2 regions of the Glycocaulis abyssi genome follow, and region 1 is predicted to be linked to the other one. Evidence: predicted binding sites of a transcription regulator. Region 1 holds the regulator's gene; the other holds the start of a gene.
What was found. The regulator LexA, encoded in region 1, represses DNA repair genes until DNA is damaged. The targets are predictions, from matches to a motif close to ATGTTCCNCTTGTGTTCC.

Region 1 (9,079 bases):
GGCGTGGCGTTTCGTCTAGCTCGACCGGCGCTGCGCGCGTGCTGCGGCGAGTTGCGAGACGGTCACCAGTTCCACACCCGCCCGTTCGGCGCGCTCTGCCAGCGTTTCCAGCGCCGCCAGCGTCATCGCATGGGGGTGGCCGATGGCTATAGCCGACCCGTTAGCCAGCGCGCGGTCCAGCGCCTGATCAATCGCCGCGTCTACTGCCTCGCGCGTCCGCACATGATCGAGAAAAATGTCGCGGCGCAGCGCCGGAAGGCCCGCGCGCGCTGCTGCGCCGGCTGCCACGCTGCGCGGATGGGTGAGCGAATCGACGAAGATCAGCTGCGACCCGCGAAGGGATTCAAACACCCGCTCCATGGCCGCCGCGTCTGCGGTCATGGCGCTGCCCATGTGGTTGTTGAAACCGGCCGCGCCCGGCACACGCGACAGCGCCCAGCCGAGCCTGCGGGACATCTCCGCCGCATCATGCGCACGGATCAGCGCATTGGGGCCGGGGTCTGCCAGACCTACCGGCTCCATTGGCAGGTGCAAGAACACCTCCAGACCTTCGCGCGACGCCGCACGCGCAATCTCCGGCGCGGCCTGCGCAAATGGCAGGATAGACAGCGTGATGGGCAGACCAGCGCCGATAAACGCATCGGCCACCGCCCGGTCCGGCCCGATATCGTCAATGATGACGGCCAGCATGGGCCGGGAGCCCGCAGCTACGGGCATGGCACCGGAAAGAGATGGCAAAGCCGCGTCCGGCAGGGCTGGTGCCAGATCAACCATAGGCTCTGCGTGTGCGGTCCTGTCTGCCGGTTGCGCGGCAGGCTCCACCGCATCCCGGTTGCCCAGCTGAAACGCCAACCCGGCAAGCAGCAGCATCGCCGCGGCGGCGGCGCTGGCCATGTGGATGACGCTGGTTGCGGGCGAGGACATGAAAATCATGCATAAGGTGAGTCGCAAACGTTGGCGGCCTTGCATTGCCCGACTAGATTGCCTTGCCGCGCCGCAATATGGACCGCCCAGACATGCTGCTAATCATCGACAATTACGACAGCTTCACCTTCAACCTGGTTCACTATTTCCAGGAGCTCGGCGCGCAGACCCGCGTGATCCGCAATGATGCGATGAGCGCTGCGGACGCGCTGGCGCTGGGTGCTGAGGCTATCGTCCTGTCGCCCGGACCGTGCGACCCTGACCGCGCGGGCATGTGCCTTGATGTACTGCGCGAGGCACCGGCGGATCTGCCAATTCTTGGCGTGTGCCTTGGCCATCAGGCGATGGGACAGGTCTATGGCGGCAAGGTGGTGCAGGCGCGCGAGATCATGCACGGCAAGACCAGCCCGATCACGCATGACGCTACGGGCGTGTTTGCCGGCCTGCCTTCGCCCTTCGCCGCAACGCGCTACCACTCACTGGCCGTCGAGCTGCCGCAAACCAGCGACATGATCGTCAATGCCCGCACGGCTGACGGCGAGATCATGGGGCTGCGTCACCGCTCCCGGCCCGTGCATGGCGTCCAGTTCCACCCTGAATCCATCGCCTCCGAACACGGCCACACCCTGTTGAAGAACTTTCTGGGCGAAATCCCGCGCCGGACAGGCAAAGCCGCATGAGCCAGATGCGCCCGGCCATATCCGCCCTGGCGGGCGGGAATCTGCCATCCACGCACGCGCTGGAGGCGGCCTTTGACGCGCTGATGGACGGGGAGGCTGATCCGGCGGAGATTGGCGGCTTCCTGATTGGTCTGGCCGCCATTGGCGAGAATCCGGGCGTTCTGGCAACCGGCGCACGCGCCATGCGCGCGCGCATGCGCTCCATCACCGCGCCTGCTGATGCCATCGACACGTGCGGAACTGGCGGCGACGCACGGGGAACCTGGAATATCTCCACCGCCGCCGCACTGGTCGCCGCCAGCGCCGGAGCGGTTGTCGCAAAGCACGGTAACAAGGCCGCATCATCAAAGTCGGGCTCGGCAGAAGTGCTGGAATCGTCCGGCGTCAATCTGATGGCCTCACCAGAGCAGACCGAACGCGCGCTGAAAGAGGCTGGCGTCGCCTTCCTGTTCGCGCAGGCCCATCACGGCGCGGTGCGCCACGTGGCCCCGGCACGCAAGACGCTGGGCGTGCGCACCGTGTTCAACCTGCTGGGTCCGCTATCCAATCCGGCCGGCACGCGCCGCCAGCTGCTGGGCGTGTTCGACCGGCGCTGGCTGGTGCCGATGGCGCAGGCTTTGCGCGATCTGGGCGCCGAACGGGCCTGGATCGTCCATGGCGAAGACGGCCTCGACGAGATCACCACCACCGGCGCGACCCATATTGCGAGTCTGGAGGCTGATGGCAGCGTGCGCGAGTTTACCGTCACGCCTGAAGATGCAGGATTGCCCCGCGCGAGCCTCGATGATCTCAAGGGCGGGGAACCGGCCGAGAATGCCGCAGCCCTGCACCGCCTGCTACAAGGCGAAAAGGGGCCTTACCGCGATATCGTGCTGTTCAATGCCAGCGCCGCGCTGGTGCTTGCCGGAAAGGCAGAGGGCCTCAAAGACGGGGTGGCACTGGCAGCCGCCGCCATCGACGATGGCCGCGCCGCCGCCACGCTGGAAAAGCTCGTCCAGATTACCAACACCTGAGGAATGCCGCCCATGACTGACACGCTGGAGCGCATCGGCGTCTACAAGCGCGCTGACACCGCGCGCCGCAAGGCGGCCCTGAGCTATGCGCAGATATCGGAAAAGGCCCAGGCTGCGCCGCCAGTGCGCGGCTTTCTTGATAACCTGCAATCCCGGCAAGCCGCAGATGGGCTGGCCCTGATCGCGGAGATCAAGAAGGCAAGCCCCTCACGCGGCCTGATCCGCGCTGATTTCAACCCGCCAGCCCTTGCCCGCGCCTATGAGGCGGGCGGCGCGGCCTGCCTCTCCATCCTCACCGATACCGAAAGCTTTCAGGGAGCCGACCACCATCTTGTAGAGGCGCGCGCGGCCGTGTCCCTGCCCGTATTGCGCAAGGACTTCCTCTACGATCCGTGGCAGGTGGCAGAATCGCGCGCGCTGGGGGCTGACTGCATTCTCGTCATCATGGCGGCCGTGGACGACGCCCTTGCCGCCGATCTGGTGGCGGAGGCCGCGCACTGGAATATGGATGCCCTTATCGAGGTGCATGACCGCGCAGAGCTGGAGCGGGCGCTCGCCCTGCCCTCGCCGCTGATCGGCATCAATAACCGCAATCTGCGCACGTTCGACGTGACGCTGGCCACATTCGAGGCGCTGAGCGCCTCGGTGCCGGATGACCGCTTCCTGGTCGCCGAAAGCGGGATTTTCAACGCCGATGACGCTGAGCGCGTGCGCCGGTCCGGCGCAAAAGCCCTGCTGGTCGGTGAAAGCCTGATGCGCCAGGCCGATGTTGCCGCAGCGGTGAAAACGCTGATGAACTTCGCGTGAGAGCGGGCACAACCCTTGACGGGCGAGCGGAACAGGCGTAGAACAAACCGTGGCCTTTCTGGCTTTGTTCCTTTGTTGACTGGAGATCAGACCCCCTCATGCTGACCCGCAAACAACACGAGCTTCTGCTCTTCATTCACAAGCGCCTGTCCGAGGATGGCGTTTCTCCTTCTTTTGACGAGATGAAAGAGGCTTTGCAGCTGGCGTCGAAATCCGGTGTGCACCGTCTGGTCAGCGCGCTGGAGGAGCGCGGCTTCATTCGCCGTCTTGCCCACCGCGCCCGCGCGCTCGAAGTGCTCAAACTCCCCGATGCCTCAGCGCCGCGCGTCAATCCGGCCAGCAATGTGGTCAGCGGCAATTTCGCGCGCCGGGAAATGGAAACAGATTCGGTTGATGTACCGCTGCTGGGCAGAATCGCAGCCGGCGTACCGATCGAGGCGATCCAGCACGAAACCGACCGGTTTGGCGTTCCCTCCCAGATGGTGTCTTCGGGCGAGCATTTCGCGCTGGAGGTCGAAGGCGATTCCATGATCGAAGCAGGCATTCTCGACGGTGATTTTGTCATCATCCGCCGCGGTGATACCGCCAATAATGGCGAGATTGTCGTGGCACTCGTGGATAATGAGGAAGCTACGCTGAAACGCATCCGCCGCAAGGGCGGGTCGATTGCTCTTGAAGCCGCCAACCCGGCCTATGAAACCCGCATTTTCGGGCCGGACCGGGTACAGGTTCAGGGCCGCCTGGTCGGGCTGATCCGCCGCTATCACTGACCCTTTGGAGCCGAGGGCGGGAAAAGGCAGCTAGCTCTCCCGCTCGCGTCCCCAGACGCGGGCTGCGCTGCCATCATTGGCACCGCGAAGGCGGATGATGCGCCCGTCACGGACCCAGAATTCGGCGCTGCCCAACTCTGCGCGGGCCGCATCGTCCAGAACCGGCACCGCGCAACGGCGCTTCTGCCAGGCGCTTACCGTGCCGCGCGCGACCACCAGGTCTGCGCGTACGCAGTCTTCCTCCAGCGAGGCGGGATGCTCGCTGACCGCTACACGCAGCCCCTCGGCCGTGACGACAAGACAGCCCAGCGGATCGCACGCATAATCGCCGCGCGGCGCGGTGCTGAGCCCGGTTCCGGCACGCTGCAACAGTACGCCTGCCTCAAACCGGCCACGGCGGCGGTCACTGACCTGCCAGTCCAGACGCTCGCCGGTTTCACTCGAAATGCTTCTCGAAACCAGAACGCCAGACGAGGTAATCATCATGTCCGGCGGGGCCTGCAACGCCCATAGGGACAATGCCCCGGCAGCAAACGGAATTCCGGCCACCCGCACCAGCCCGCGCCCCAGCGTGGCCAGTGCAAACCCGGTCGCGTAGAGACCTAGCACGATCCCGCCCGGTGCCAGCGCAGGCAAGGCGGCGCCGGGCAGCGATGACGTCCATGTCGCGATGGCCAGCACGATATCCATGCCCATAGCGCTTATCATCAACGGCAAGCCTTCCAGCCCGAATGGGGCCAAGAGCAGCCCCACGACGCCGGCCGGCATCACCCAGAAGCTGAATACCGGCATGGCGACAAGGTTTGCGCCAAACCCATAGGCGGCCATGCGCTGGAAATGGAAGGCGGCAAACAGCCCGGTTGCGCTGCCCGCCACAAGGCTGGTCACGGCGAGCCCTGTAAACGCCGCCTGTACGCGCGCAAACCAGCCATAATCGGCCATGTCGCGGGTGATCCGCCACCTCTGCCAGGCTTCGTAGACGGCGATCAGGGCGGCGGTGGCAGCAAAGCTCATCTGGAAACCCGGCTCGATCACGCTTTCCGGGTTGAACGCGATGATGATGAGTGCGGCCAGTGCAAGCGACTGAAACGACACCGCTCTGCGGCCTATCAGTATCGCCGTGAACATGACCGCAGCCATGACGAAGGCGCGCTGGGTGGAGATAGCGCCGCCCGACAGCAGCAGATAGCCAAGGGCGGCGAGAAGCGCGATCAGCGCTGCGGGCTTTCGCGGATCGTGCGCACGGGCGAAGGGTTCAATCGAGGCGATGAGCCAGCGCACAGCGAAGTAAATACCGCCGGCCAGCAGCGCCATGTGCATGCCTGATATGGCCAGCAGATGACCAAGACCGGACAGCCGCAACGCCTCGGCATGGGCCTCGGTGACGCCTGAGCGCTCCCCGGTCAGCAGCGCGGCGATGACCGGTCCTGAGTTTGGCCCGGCTGCATCGGAAATGCGCTGCGCCAGCCGCCATCGCCACGCCAGAAACGCCCGCTGGCTCTCGGCTCCGGCAATGTCTTCCGGCTGGGGCTGGGAGATGGAAAATCCTGAGAGCGCAACCCGCTGGTACCAGGCCGCCCGCGCACCGTCATAGCCGCCCGCCGCCGCAGGTCCGCGCGGAGGCGACAGGACAGCGCTGACGCGAATGCCATCGCCGGGGGTCAGGGTTTCGGTATTGATCCGCAGGCGCACCCGGTAAGGCGCCGTATCGGCGCGCTGGAGGCTGTCGACACGCAGCAGCACGCGCCCCGAACGCCCCCGGCGCTCAATGCGCTCCACCCAGCCCGTCACGGTGCGGGCGCGGTCGCTGATCTCGATATGGGGCGGGGCAAGGGACAGCGTCCGGCTGTGAACATGGGCATGGCCCGCCAGCGCGCACGCACTCAGCACCACCGCCGCCAGCAGAGCGGGCCGCGCCGTCAGCAACAGACCGGCGGCAAGGCAGATCAGGGCGGACAGCCAGAATACAGGGATCAGCGCCGCATCGGGCTCAATAGGGACGGAGAGATAGACCGCCGCACCCAGCCCTGCAGCAAGCGGCACCCACAAGATCAGATCGGCCGGACGGACGGCCCTTGACGGCAATACAGGTTGCAAAAGACGGCTCAGTGCCGCGGCCATGCCGCCCGACGCCGGGCTGCATTCCCGCCTGATTGACGCCCGTACCGCGTGGATGTAGCGGCGCATGCAGCCACCCTGTGTTGTCACTTCAGCGGTGAGACTATCTCTTTACGTGCCTAACATGCTAATCATCCCGCTCCTTCGCAGCGCAGCAACATCTCGCACGTGCAAAACAGACAAGACATCATCACGCGCTTTGCGCCCTCGCCCACCGGCTTCCTCCATATCGGAGGGGCGCGTACCGCCTTGTTCAACTATCTTTTTGCGCGCCAGGCGGGTGGTCAATTCAAGCTGCGAATTGAAGATACCGACCGCGAGCGCTCCACCACACAAGCCGTGGATGCGATTCTGGCCGGCATGAGCTGGCTGGGCCTGGAATGGGATGGCGATGCCGTGTCCCAGCATGCGCGCGCCGACCGGCACCGCGAAGTGGCCGAAGAGCTGGTCGTGCAAGGAAAGGCATTCCGCTGCTATTGCACGCACGAAGAAGTGGAAAAGCTGCGTGAAGAAGCCTTTGCTGAAGGCCGCGCCCTGCGCTCTCCCTGGCGCGATGGCGGCACGCCGCCCGATGATCGCCGGTTTACGGTCCGCTTTCGCGCGCCGGACAGCGATGTCACGCTGAATGACGCCGTTCAGGGCGAAGTGCGCTGGGCCTCCAAGGAGTTTGACGACCTCATCCTGCTGCGTGCCGATGGCAACCCGACCTATAATCTCGCCGTGGTGGTCGATGACCATGATATGGGCGTGACCCACATCATCCGCGGTGACGATCATCTGGTGAATGGCGGGCGCCAGGCCCAGCTTTACGACGCGCTGGGCTGGGATCGGCCGATCTTTGCCCATATCCCGCTCATTCACGGGCCTGATGGCAAGAAACTGTCCAAGCGCCATGGCGCGCTGGGCGCGGAAGCCTATCGCGATATGGGCTATCTGCCGGAGGGCTTGCGCAATTATCTGGCACGGCTTGGCTGGAGCCATGGCGACCAGGAATTGTTCAGCGATGCGGAACTGATCGCCGCCTTCTCGCTTGAAGGGCTGAACAAGGCCCCTGCCCGGCTCGATTTCGACAAGATGGCGTTTGTGAACCACCATCATATCCGCCAGGCCGACAATACGCGGCTTCTGGCGCTGCTGATGGAACGCCTGGAGGGTCAGGACGGGCTGGTCAGCGGCGCGGTGGCGAACGCCCGGTTAACGCCTGCGATGGATATGCTGAAAGAGCGTTCAAAAACACTCGCCGAAATGGAATCGCAAGCCTATTTTCTCCTCCGCGAACGCCCGTTCAGCCTTGATGATGCGGCGCGCAAGCACCTGTCTCCCGATGCACTCGCGCGGCTTTCCCGCCTGCGCGGTGTGCTCGCCGCACATAATGACTGGAACAGCGAATCCCTGGGCACCGTGCTCAAGGCATTTGCAGAATCCGAAGGCGTTGGCTTTGGCAAGATTGGCCAGCCTTTGCGCGCCGTACTGACCGGAGGCGCCCCGGCGCCCGATATGAGCCTGGTGCTGGGATTGCTGGGCCGCGATGAAACACTTGCCAGGCTGGACGATCACGCCCGCCTGGACTGAACAGACCTGAATTACGTGAAGGGATTGGACCGATGAAGAACAAGACCGACAAAACGGGCTCCGCCCAGCTGACCATTAACGGGAAAACGATCGAGCTGCCGGTTCTGGCTGGCTCCGTAGGCCCCGATGTCATCGATATCCGCACGCTCTACCGCGATGCGGGCGTGTTCACCTACGATCCGGGCTTCACCTCCACAGCCAGCTGTGAAAGCCAGATCACCTATATTGACGGCGATGAAGGCGTGCTGCTCTATCGCGGCTATCCCATTGACCAGCTGGCGGAAAACTCCTCCTTCATCGAGGTGTCCTACCTGCTGCTGCACGGCGAGCTGCCCTCGGCCAAAGAGCTGGAGACGTTTGACTGGACGATCCGCCGGCACACCATGCTGCACGACCAGTTCGACCAGTTCTTCCGCGGCTATCGGCGCGATGCGCACCCGATGGCGGTGATGGTCGGCACGGTCGGCGCGCTGGCCGCCTTCTACCACGACTCCACCGACATCAATGATCCCAAGGCGCGCACCATTGCCAGCCACCGCATGATCGCAAAAATGCCGACGATTGCGGCGCGGGCGTTCAAATACTCGGTCGGCCAGCCCTTCATCAGCCCGCGCAACGAGCTGGACTACGCCTCCAACTTCCTGCGCATGTGCTTTGCCGTGCCTGCCGAGGATTATGAAGTTTCTCCCACGCTGGCCCGCGCGATGGACCGCATCTTCATCCTGCACGCCGATCACGAGCAGAACGCCTCCACCTCGACGGTGCGCCTTGCCGGTTCGTCCGGTGCCAATCCGTTCGCCTGTATCGCGGCCGGCATTGCCTCGCTGTGGGGCCCTGCCCATGGCGGTGCCAACGAGGCCGCGCTCAACATGCTGGAAGAGATCGGGTCGGTTGACCGTATCCCTGAATTCATCAAGCGCGCCAAGGACAAGGATGATCCGTTCCGCCTGATGGGCTTTGGCCACCGCGTCTACAAGAATTACGACCCGCGCGCGAAAGTCATGCGCACCACCTGCCATGAGGTGCTCGACGAGCTGGGCGTGAAGGACGATCCGCTGCTTCAGGTGGCGCTGGAACTGGAGCGTATCGCGCTGGAAGATCCGTATTTTGTCGAGAAGAAGCTCTACCCGAATATCGACTTCTATTCGGGCATCACGCTGCGCGCGATGGGCTTCCCCACCGAGATGTTCACGGT
Region 2 (9,079 bases), 1.2 Mb from region 1:
ATAAGCAGCGCGATCCAGCGATAGCGCACGATGAAATCAACAAAGGGCGCGACCACAGCCGAGTAGAGCCAGGCCGCCGCCTCGCCCAGCGGATTGCCCTTCACCGCGCCTTCGATGGCTTCGGTGCCGCCGCCCAGCGCTTTGGGACGCGCGGGCTCCGGGGCCAGGAACACGCCCGCCACGCCGATCAGCATGAGGGCGGCGAGCACGGTGTAGGCAAAGGAAAACCCGCCAAAATCGGCCATCACCAGCGCGCCTGCGCCCGCGGCGATCATGCCAAAGCGGTAGCCCCACTGATAAATCGCCACCAGCAGGGCCTGATACTCATCGTCGGCGACATCAATCCGCCAGGCATCCAGCGCAATGTCCTGTGTCGCCGAGCCAAAGGCGATCATCACGGTCGCCAGCGCAATCACGAAAAGCCCGGTGGAGGGCGTCGCAGTCGAGGCGAGCAATATCGCGCCGATCACGACCGCCTGCGCCAGCAATATCCATGAGCGCCGCCGTCCGAGCAGCCGGTCAAGGACGGGCAGGGGCAGCCGGTCAACCAGTGGGGACCACATGAATTTGAACGTGTAGGCCATGCCCGCCCAGGCAAAAAACCCGATCTCGGTGCGTGATACGCCTTCAAGGCGCAGCCAGGCCGACAGCGTTGAGAAGACCAGCAGAATGGGGAGCCCGGCAGCGAAGCCCAGAAGCAGCATGACGGCCGAGCGCCGCCAGCCCAGCGCCACCACCGAGCCCAGAAGGCTGCGGCGCTCGCTCTGGCGCTCGGCACTGATATCGGTCATGGAAAGCGCGCTCCGGGCAGCTCTGTCTAGGCGCTCAGCCTTGCGCGGATTTGCCCGCCGCACAAGCCGGAGAGGACGCTCGCCAGCTCGTCAGGGTCAACCGGCTTGGCAAGGAAGGCGTCCATGCCGGCAGCAAGGCACGCATCGCGGTCAGACTCGGTCGCATTGGCCGTCAGCGCAACGAGCGGGACTGAGCCCGGCTCGCCCGGCAAGGCGCGGATCTGGGCCGCAGCGTCGCGCCCGTCCAGCTCCGGCATGCGCAAATCCAGCAGCGCCGCATCCAGCCCGCCTTGCGAGGCTTCCAGCACCGCTTCGCGCCCGGTCGCCGCCATGACGACACTCGCGCCCAGCCGGGTCAGAAGCGTGCGTGCAATAAGCGCGTTCACCGGATCATCCTCGGCCAGTAGAATGCGGTATCCGGCAAGTACCGGGCCGCGCACCTCGCTCTCGCGTTTTTCATCGCCTGAACTCTTACCCAGCGCAAACCGGGCCAGCGAGCTTGCCCGCACCGGCGCCACCAGCCAGCCATCAATCCCCGCCGGACGGTCCTTGCCGGTATAGCGCGCCTTGGTGCGCGGCCGGGCAAGAGCGAGAATCCGCCCGGCACAGCCGCTCGCGGCCAGCGCCGAGGCATCCTCGGTCCAGCTATCGTCAAGAATGACGATGTCGGGGCGCACCGCCTGCGCCCGCGCCACAAGCTGACCCTGATTGCCACAATGCTCGGCCCATGCGCCCAGCGTCTCGGCGTGCAGGACAAGGGCATCGGATTCGATGGAACACGGTGTCGCGATCAGGACGCGCCGTCCCGCCAGCGGCCGGTGCACCGGCGCACGCTGCAGCACCTCCGGCTGGAAGGTGAACCAGAACAGGGCGCCCTCGCCGGGTTGAGAGCGTACGCCCACTTCGCCGTCCATGGCTTCGGCCAGACGCTTGACCATGGCAAGGCCCAGCCCCGCTCCCGGCGCGCTATTATCGCGCTCGGCCGCGCCGCGCTCGAACTGTTCAAACAGCCGGGCCTGATCGGACGGGGTGATACCGGGGCCGGTATCCCGGATCGACAGGCGCAGACTATTATTTTCGGCCTCCAGCGTGACCAGCACCCCGCCCTCGCGGGTGAATTTCACGGCATTGCCGGCCAGATTATAGAGTATCTGCTTCAGCCGCGCCGGATCGGCCCTGATCTGGGCGGGTACACCCGGCCCTTGCGCGTGGGCGAGCGCCAGCCCCTTTTCGGCGGCCTTCTCCGACAACAGCTCGCACACCTCTTCAACCAGCCTTGACGGATCCATGGCTTCGGGGCGGAGTTCCAGCTTGCCGGCCTCCAGCCGGGAAAGGTCGAGAATGTCGTCAATGAGTTTCAGCGCATGACTGGCGCTGGCTTTGAGGGCCGCCACATAGGCCGCCTGATCGGGCTTCAGCCCGGTATCTTCCAGCAGGCGGGCCGTGCCCAGCGCGCCCGACAGGGGCGTGCGCAATTCATGGGTGACGGCGGCAAAAAACACGCCCTTGCCGCGCGCGGCCTCGCTCTCACGCTGGACCTGACTGCGCTGCTCGGTCACGTCGCGGCCGACCGCGATGATCGATCCGTCGGCGGTGAGGGTCTCCGACCACTCGATCCAGACCGGCCCGGTGCGGGTGCGCATCGCCACATCATAGCGCCGGTGGGACGCGCTCTCGCCAAAAGCGGGAGCGACCGCGAACCAGCGCCCTGTCCAGTCTTCGCGCGTTCCGCCAAAGGCCCGCAGGAACGCGCCGTTCACATCGCTCAGGCGCCCGTCCCGGTCACGCACGATGACCAGCTCGCCAATGGCATCAAACACGCCGCGCAAGGCCGCGGGCGCGGCCATGACGGGCCCCGCGCCTTCTTCGGCAGGCGCGCCGTCCGGTGAGGCGGCCAGGGACGGGGCCGGAGAAGAGTCCGGAGAGGAGGGCGGCAGGGCATGGGTCATGGTGCGACGCTAATGCCGGTCAGGTTAACGAAGCGTCGAATGCGGGAGTGATTTTTCGCCCCCGTCTGCAAGCGCCGGCCAGCCTGCGGGCGTACCGGCCGGGCGCGTGGTCCGCCTGGCGCTTAGCGCCTCTGCGACATGGATGCGGCGTACACCCTCCACACCGTCCAGATCGGCGATGGTGCGCGCGGTGCGCAGCACGCGGTGATAGCTGCGCGCGGTCAGCCCCATGGCCCCTGCGGCGCGCGACAATAGCTCGCGCCCGGCGCCATCGGGCTCGGCTATCCGGTCCAGCGCCTCGCCCGACAGCCGCGCATTGAGCGCGCCGCGCGCCTCCTGCACCTCGCGCGCCCTTGCCACGCGCGCGGCGATCTCGGCTGTGCCTTCCTGCGCGGGCGGCAGGGCGAGGTCTGCGGGCGTCACCGGCGGCACCTCGATCTGCAGATCGATACGATCCATCATCGGGCCGGAAATGCGCGCCTGATAGCTTTCCGCGCAATTTTTACCGCGCGCGCAAGCGCGCCCGTCTGCGCCCGCCCAGCCGCAGCGGCAGGGATTCATCGCCGCGACCAGCTGAAACCGGGCCGGAAACGTGATGCGGGCATTGGCGCGCGCCACGGCAATCTCGCCTGTCTCCAGCGGCTGGCGCAGGGAATCGAGCACTTGCGGGTGAAATTCCGGCAATTCGTCAAGGAAGAGCACGCCATTATGGGCGAGCGACGCCTCGCCGGGGCGCACGCGCGTGCCGCCGCCGACCATGGCGGCCATAGAGGCGGAATGGTGCGGCGCCCGGAAAGGCCGCGCCCGGCTCAGCTCCCCGCGTTCCAGCAGTCCAGCCACCGACTGCACAGTTGAAATTTCAAGCAATTCCTTGGCTGACAGGGGCGGCAGAAGGCCCGGCGCGCGCTCGGCCAGCATGGACTTGCCAGAACCCGGCGGCCCGATGAAGAGGATGTTGTGGCCGCCCGCCATGGCGATTTCCAGCGCGCGCTTGGCGGTCTCCTGTCCGCGCACATCGCGCATGTCTTTAAAGCGCGGCCCCTCCACCAGATCCCCTGGCTGGGGCCGGGCCAGCGCCTGTCCGCCCTTGAAATGATTGATCAGCTGGATGAGCGAAGCCGGGGCAAGAATGGCCAGCTCGCCCCCCGCCCAGGCCGCTTCCGGCCCGCTATCCTTCGCGCAGATAAAGCCGGTTTCCTGCTCCACGGCTAGCATGGCGGCTGGCAGCGCGCCCGGCGCGGGCGAAATCGAACCGTCAAGGCCCAGCTCCCCCATCGCCAGATATTCAGACCCCGCCTCGGGGGGCAGCACGCCCATCGCGATCAGTATGCCAATGGCGATCGGCAGATCGAAATGGGCGCCTTCCTTCGGCCTGTCAGCGGGCGCCAGATTGACGATCAGGCGCTGGCCGGGCAGCGACAGGCCAATGGCGGCAAAGGCGGCCCGCACGCGTTCGCGGCTTTCGGCCACCGCCTTGTCGGCCAGCCCGACCACGCTGAAGGCCGGTGTGCCGCCGGCAATCTGCACCTGAACATCGACGAGGCGTGCATCGGCACCCTCAAACGAGGCAGAATGGGTGTAGGCGCTCATCACTGCCTCCAAAAATGGATTCACTGAACGAACTAAACTCTGCCCATCGGGATTTACCATTTATCCACAGAGCGCATGAACAGAGCGGCATAAAACCGGAACAAGAAAAGAACAAAACTGCCGGAAACGTCAAGACGTCATATTAACTTTTTACCAAACCCCTGCTAAATCAAATGGTTTTCCGGACCGTAATCAGCGCTGGCCACGCCTTTGAGGTGTTCCGGCCATCGTCCGGGCGCCACGCAGATCAGGTCAAAACGCGTCGCCAGCCTGTCCAGCCCGGTGCGCCGCGCGCGCCACAGGGCGGCGGCCCGCATCAGGCGCACCTGCTGGCGTGGATGAAAGGCTTCACGCGCGGCCTCGCGCCGGTTTCGCCATTTCACCTCGATGAAGGCGAGCGTGCGGCCCTTGCGCGCGATGAGATCGATCTCGCCGAGCGGCGTCTTCACCCGCCGGCCCAGAATGCGCCAGCCTTTCAGGATGAGCAGGATGCTGGCGGCCCGCTCCCCGCGCCGTCCCCGCCGTTCGGCCCGCTGGCGCGCATGCCGGGTCATGCCCGCCTCTCGCAGACGGATTTCGGCAGGTGCATAGTTGCCCCTGACCGGCCGCGCCGGTAGCCTCCGTTCCGGCCGGGCCGGCACAAGGCGGGGGAGACGGTTTTGAGGACGCAAGCCATGATGAGAGCAATCTTGCCCACCCGCGCGCTGGTGCCAATAGCTGGCCTTTGGCGTGTGACCGCCTGTATGGCGGGTGCGGCGCTTTTCCTGTCGGCTTGCGGGGCAACCACCGGCGGCCCCGGTGTCACGCCGGGACCCGCATCGCCGGTCGTAGGCGCGCCGCCTGAACCGGCCGTGCTGGGTGTGGAGATGAGCCCGGAACGTCTGGCCTTCACCCCGCCGCATCTGGAAGGGATGGATCTTGTGCGCGTCGGCGTATTGCTGCCCTTCTCCGGCGCGTCGGCTGCCTTGCGCTCAGAGGCCGGCCATTTGCTGCGCGCCGCCGAGCTGGCCCTGTTTGAGCGCGGCATCGAGAATGTCGTTCTGCTGCCAAAGGATACTGAAGGCACGGCCCGCGGCGCGGAGGCCGCTGCCGAAGCGGCCATCGCCGATGGCGCTGACATGATTATCGGCCCGCTGCTCGCCGCCGAAGTGCGCGCAGTCTCCGGCCCGGCGCGCCGGTCCAACATCCCCGTCATCTCCTTTTCCACGGACACCAGCGTTGCCGGTGGCGGCGTCTATCTCTTGAGCTTCCCGCCAGAGGAAGAGGTGCGCCGGGTGGTGTCCTACACCGCCGCTCTGGGCGCAGACCGTTTTGCCATCGTGGCCCCGGCCACCCCTTATGGGCAGCTGGTCAGCCAGGCTTACCGCTCCGCCGCCGCCGAGTTTGGCGGCACGGTGACGGCCGAGGAAGTCTATTCGGGCGGCGTGGACTCCATGAGCCAGGCAGCCCGGCGGCTGGCCCGCGCCGGCATTGGCAGTCTGGAGGTCGGGCGCGCCCTTGCCATGACGGGTGAAGACTGGCGGCCCACTGATAGCGGCGCGTTCCAGGTGGTGATGCTCCCCGCAGGCGGCGATGATCTGCGCATGCTCGCCCCGTCCATGCTGTTTGCCGATATCGATCCGCTGCTGGTGAAGTTTGTCGGCACCGGCCTGTGGCGCAATCCTGACAGCGCCCGCGAACCGGCTTTGGCCAATGGCTGGTTTGCCGGTCCGGACGCCGAAATGCGTGCCCGGTTCGAGACTGCCTATGAGATTGCTTTCAGCGAACAGCCCTCCCGCCTTGCCGGGCTGGGTTATGATGCGGCCTCGCTGGCGGTTGTCATGGCGGCAAGCGAGGGCGGGATTGACCGGGCCGTAATTGAGGATCCGAACGGATTTCTGGGCGTGGACGGCCTGTTCCGCCTGCGCGCCGACGGCACGGTGGAGCGCGGCCTTGCGCTCTACACCATCCGCCGCGGGCAGTTCGAGGTGCTCGACCCCGCCCCGGTACGTTTTGGCCCGGATAGCATGGCCGTGGATGTGGAACCGGGCGAATCCTGATCTTTTTCAGGGTGCCAGCATGTTCGCCACCCGGTCGGCATAGAGGCGTCCTTGCGCGGTCAGGCGCACGCTTGACGTGTCCATGGCGATGAGCCCGTCAGCCAGTAGGGAGGCGGCGGCTTCTTCATCGATATCGTGTCCGGTCAGCGCCTTCAGGCGGGCCCGGTCCAGCCCCTCAACAATACGCAAAGCCATCAGCACGCGCTCCTGCGCCTCTTCCAGCGCGGTGAGGCGTTCCAGATGGTTGATCGGTTCCCGGCTGGCGGCGATATAGTCTGCCGGGCGCAAGGGCGCGCCATGGGCCATGCGCCCGCCGCCCGCGTGTGACCCGATACGGCCATGCGCGCCGGGGCCGATACCGATCCAGTCCCCGCCTGTCCAGTAGAGCCGGTTATGGCGCGAGCGATGGTCCTCACCCCGTGCATGATTGGAAATCTCGTAAGGCTCCAGCCCGGCTGCGCTGGTCAATCCTTGCGTCAGCTCGAACATGTCTGCGGCCAGCTCTTCTTCCGGCGGCACCAGCGCGCCGCGCTTAACCTGCCGGGCAAACGCCGTGCCGTCCTCTATGGTCAGCTGATAGGCCGAGAGATGATCGACGCCCAGCGCCAGCACGGTGGAGAGCTCATCCTCCCAGTCCGCAAGGCTCTGGCCATGGCGGGCATAGATGAGATCAGCCGATACGCGCGCAACGAGAGAGCGTGCGATCTCCAGCGCATCGAGACCTGCGCGCGCATCATGGTCGCGCCCCAGACGCGCCAGGGCGGCATCATCGAGCGATTGCACGCCGACCGACAGCCGGTTGATCCCGGCAGCAACAATATCATTCAGACGCGCGCGCTCGGCCGGATTGGCTTCCAGTCCCAGCTCGGCCTCCGGCTCCAGCCCCCACAGGGCCTCTGCCGCTTCCAGCACGCGGGCAATATCACCCGCCTCCATCAGGGAGGGCGTGCCGCCGCCAAAATGGACACTTGTGAGGGTGCGCGGCCCCGTTACCGCGCGCCAGCGGGCCATATCGGTTATTAGCGCATCCACCAGCGCTGCGCTGTCTGCACCTTTGGCCTTGTAGACATTGAAATCGCAATACGGGCAGATGCGCACGCAATAGGGCCAGTGGATATAAAGGCCCAGCGGAGCGGGCGCGGGCGCGCTCACGCGCCAAACACCGTGTCTGTCAGCTTCCTGAAGGCATCGGCGCGGTGGCTGAGCGCCTTTTTCTCCGCAGTGCCCATCTCGGCAAAGGTGCGGGTTTCGCCTCTGGCGACAAACACCGGGTCATAGCCAAAGCCCTGATCCCCGCGCGGCGGCCAGACAAGATCGCCCTTCACCTCGCCTTCAAAGACAAGTCCGGTCCCATCTGGGTCGACCAGCGCCAGCACGCAGACAAAGCGCGCCGAACGGTCCGTGCTGCCAGAGGCGGCGAGTTTTGCCTCCACCGTCTCCATGGCGAGGCGGAAATCCTTTTCCGGCCCGGCCCAGCGGGCGGAATAAACCCCCGGCTCCCCGCCAAGGGCCGTCACTTCCAGACCGGAATCATCGGCCAGCGCGACCGCTCCGGAGGCTTTGGCAGCGGCCCTCGCCTTCAAAAGCGCATTGCCGGAAAAAGTTTTTTCAGTCTCTTCCGGCTCCTCCAGACCCATCTCGCCAGCCCCTTTGACCTTGATCGAGAAGGGGGCGACAAGATCGGCTATCTCCTTGATCTTGCCCGCATTATGGCTCGCCAGCACCCACAGCGGAGCCTCCCGGAAAAGGCGTTTTATGGTTACTACATCCATTTACGCATATCGCCTTTCGAAAAATTCATATCGTTTTTCGATATTTTTTTGTTGCAAAGCGATGAGAGCCTTGCTAGATGTGTTTTCGAGGCAAGGGGAACACCCCACTGCCTCACGGCAAAAGCCCCGGCGGAATACATGACCGGAGCAAAGGCCGAAGGTTGATCGATAACACTGGACCTCGAAGGAGACAAAGATGGTCAGGCTCGAAAACAACACCCGCCGTATTCCGTTTGCGGCTATCATGAATGTGGTTCTGGTCGCTGCGGTCGTAGCGGGCATGGCTGCGGCGCTGTCACCGATTGTCGCATAAGGCGGCGCCGTGAGGCAGCATGACGGCACCGGGTGCGTCTGACCTCTCCCCCCTTGGAGGCAGCATCGCGCCCGGTGTGACGTCACAGAAGGGGCAGGGATGCGTGCATTAAGTCCGGGATTTCTGACATCCCTTCTGAAAATATTTCTCGATGTGGCGATTATCGTGCTGTGGGGCCTTCTGGTCCTGGCCAGCCTCGTCACCCTCTCGCTTATGGTTTTTGGCGTCTTCAGCGTGACGGGCATGGGCCCGGACCTGCCAGACGCCTTTGTCCGCTTCCTCCAGCTGGATATCGTGATCGCGCTCCCGCTTGGCGTGGCCGCGATCATTGCGATTCTCTTCATCACAGACCGGCTGCGCCGTATCGTTGTCACCCTCATTGAAGGTGATCCCTTTGTGCCGGAAAATGCCGGCCATCTGCGCGCCATCGCGATTGCCATCGCCATCTACCAGATCATCCGCTATGGCGCGCACGGCATTATCGCGCTGATCTTCACCGTGTTTGGCCGCCCGGTGGAAAGCGGGGTCAGCGTCCAGCCCGAATTTGGCCTGAACATTGGCGCCTGGATCGCCGTTATCGCTCTTCTCGTCCTGTCAGAAGTGTTCCGTGAGGGAACGCGCCTGC

Region 2: the regulator LexA is predicted to act here: its motif matches at 4,417-4,434, upstream of AB6B38_RS11555 (YifB family Mg chelatase-like AAA ATPase).

Annotation. Positions count from the first base shown of each region.
Region 1 is NZ_CP163421.1:724,167-733,245, reverse strand. Features, by position in the region: gene trpE (anthranilate synthase component I) at 1-19, shown strand, start outside; gene AB6B38_RS03655 (divergent polysaccharide deacetylase family protein) at 16-924, opposite strand; gene AB6B38_RS03650 (aminodeoxychorismate/anthranilate synthase component II) at 1,017-1,604, shown strand; gene trpD (anthranilate phosphoribosyltransferase) at 1,601-2,617, shown strand; gene trpC (indole-3-glycerol phosphate synthase TrpC) at 2,630-3,424, shown strand; gene lexA (transcriptional repressor LexA) at 3,523-4,194, shown strand; gene AB6B38_RS03630 (ComEC/Rec2 family competence protein) at 4,225-6,315, opposite strand; gene gltX (glutamate--tRNA ligase) at 6,481-7,884, shown strand; gene gltA (citrate synthase) at 7,917-9,079, shown strand, end outside.
Region 2 is NZ_CP163421.1:2,375,595-2,384,673, forward strand. Features, by position in the region: gene AB6B38_RS11545 (MFS transporter) at 1-791, opposite strand, end outside; gene AB6B38_RS11550 (ATP-binding protein) at 818-2,740, opposite strand; gene AB6B38_RS11555 (YifB family Mg chelatase-like AAA ATPase) at 2,765-4,330, opposite strand; gene AB6B38_RS11560 (YraN family protein) at 4,495-4,884, opposite strand; gene AB6B38_RS11565 (penicillin-binding protein activator) at 5,005-6,369, shown strand; gene hemW (radical SAM family heme chaperone HemW) at 6,376-7,521, opposite strand; gene rdgB (RdgB/HAM1 family non-canonical purine NTP pyrophosphatase) at 7,518-8,141, opposite strand; gene AB6B38_RS11580 (DUF2975 domain-containing protein) at 8,554-9,079, shown strand, end outside.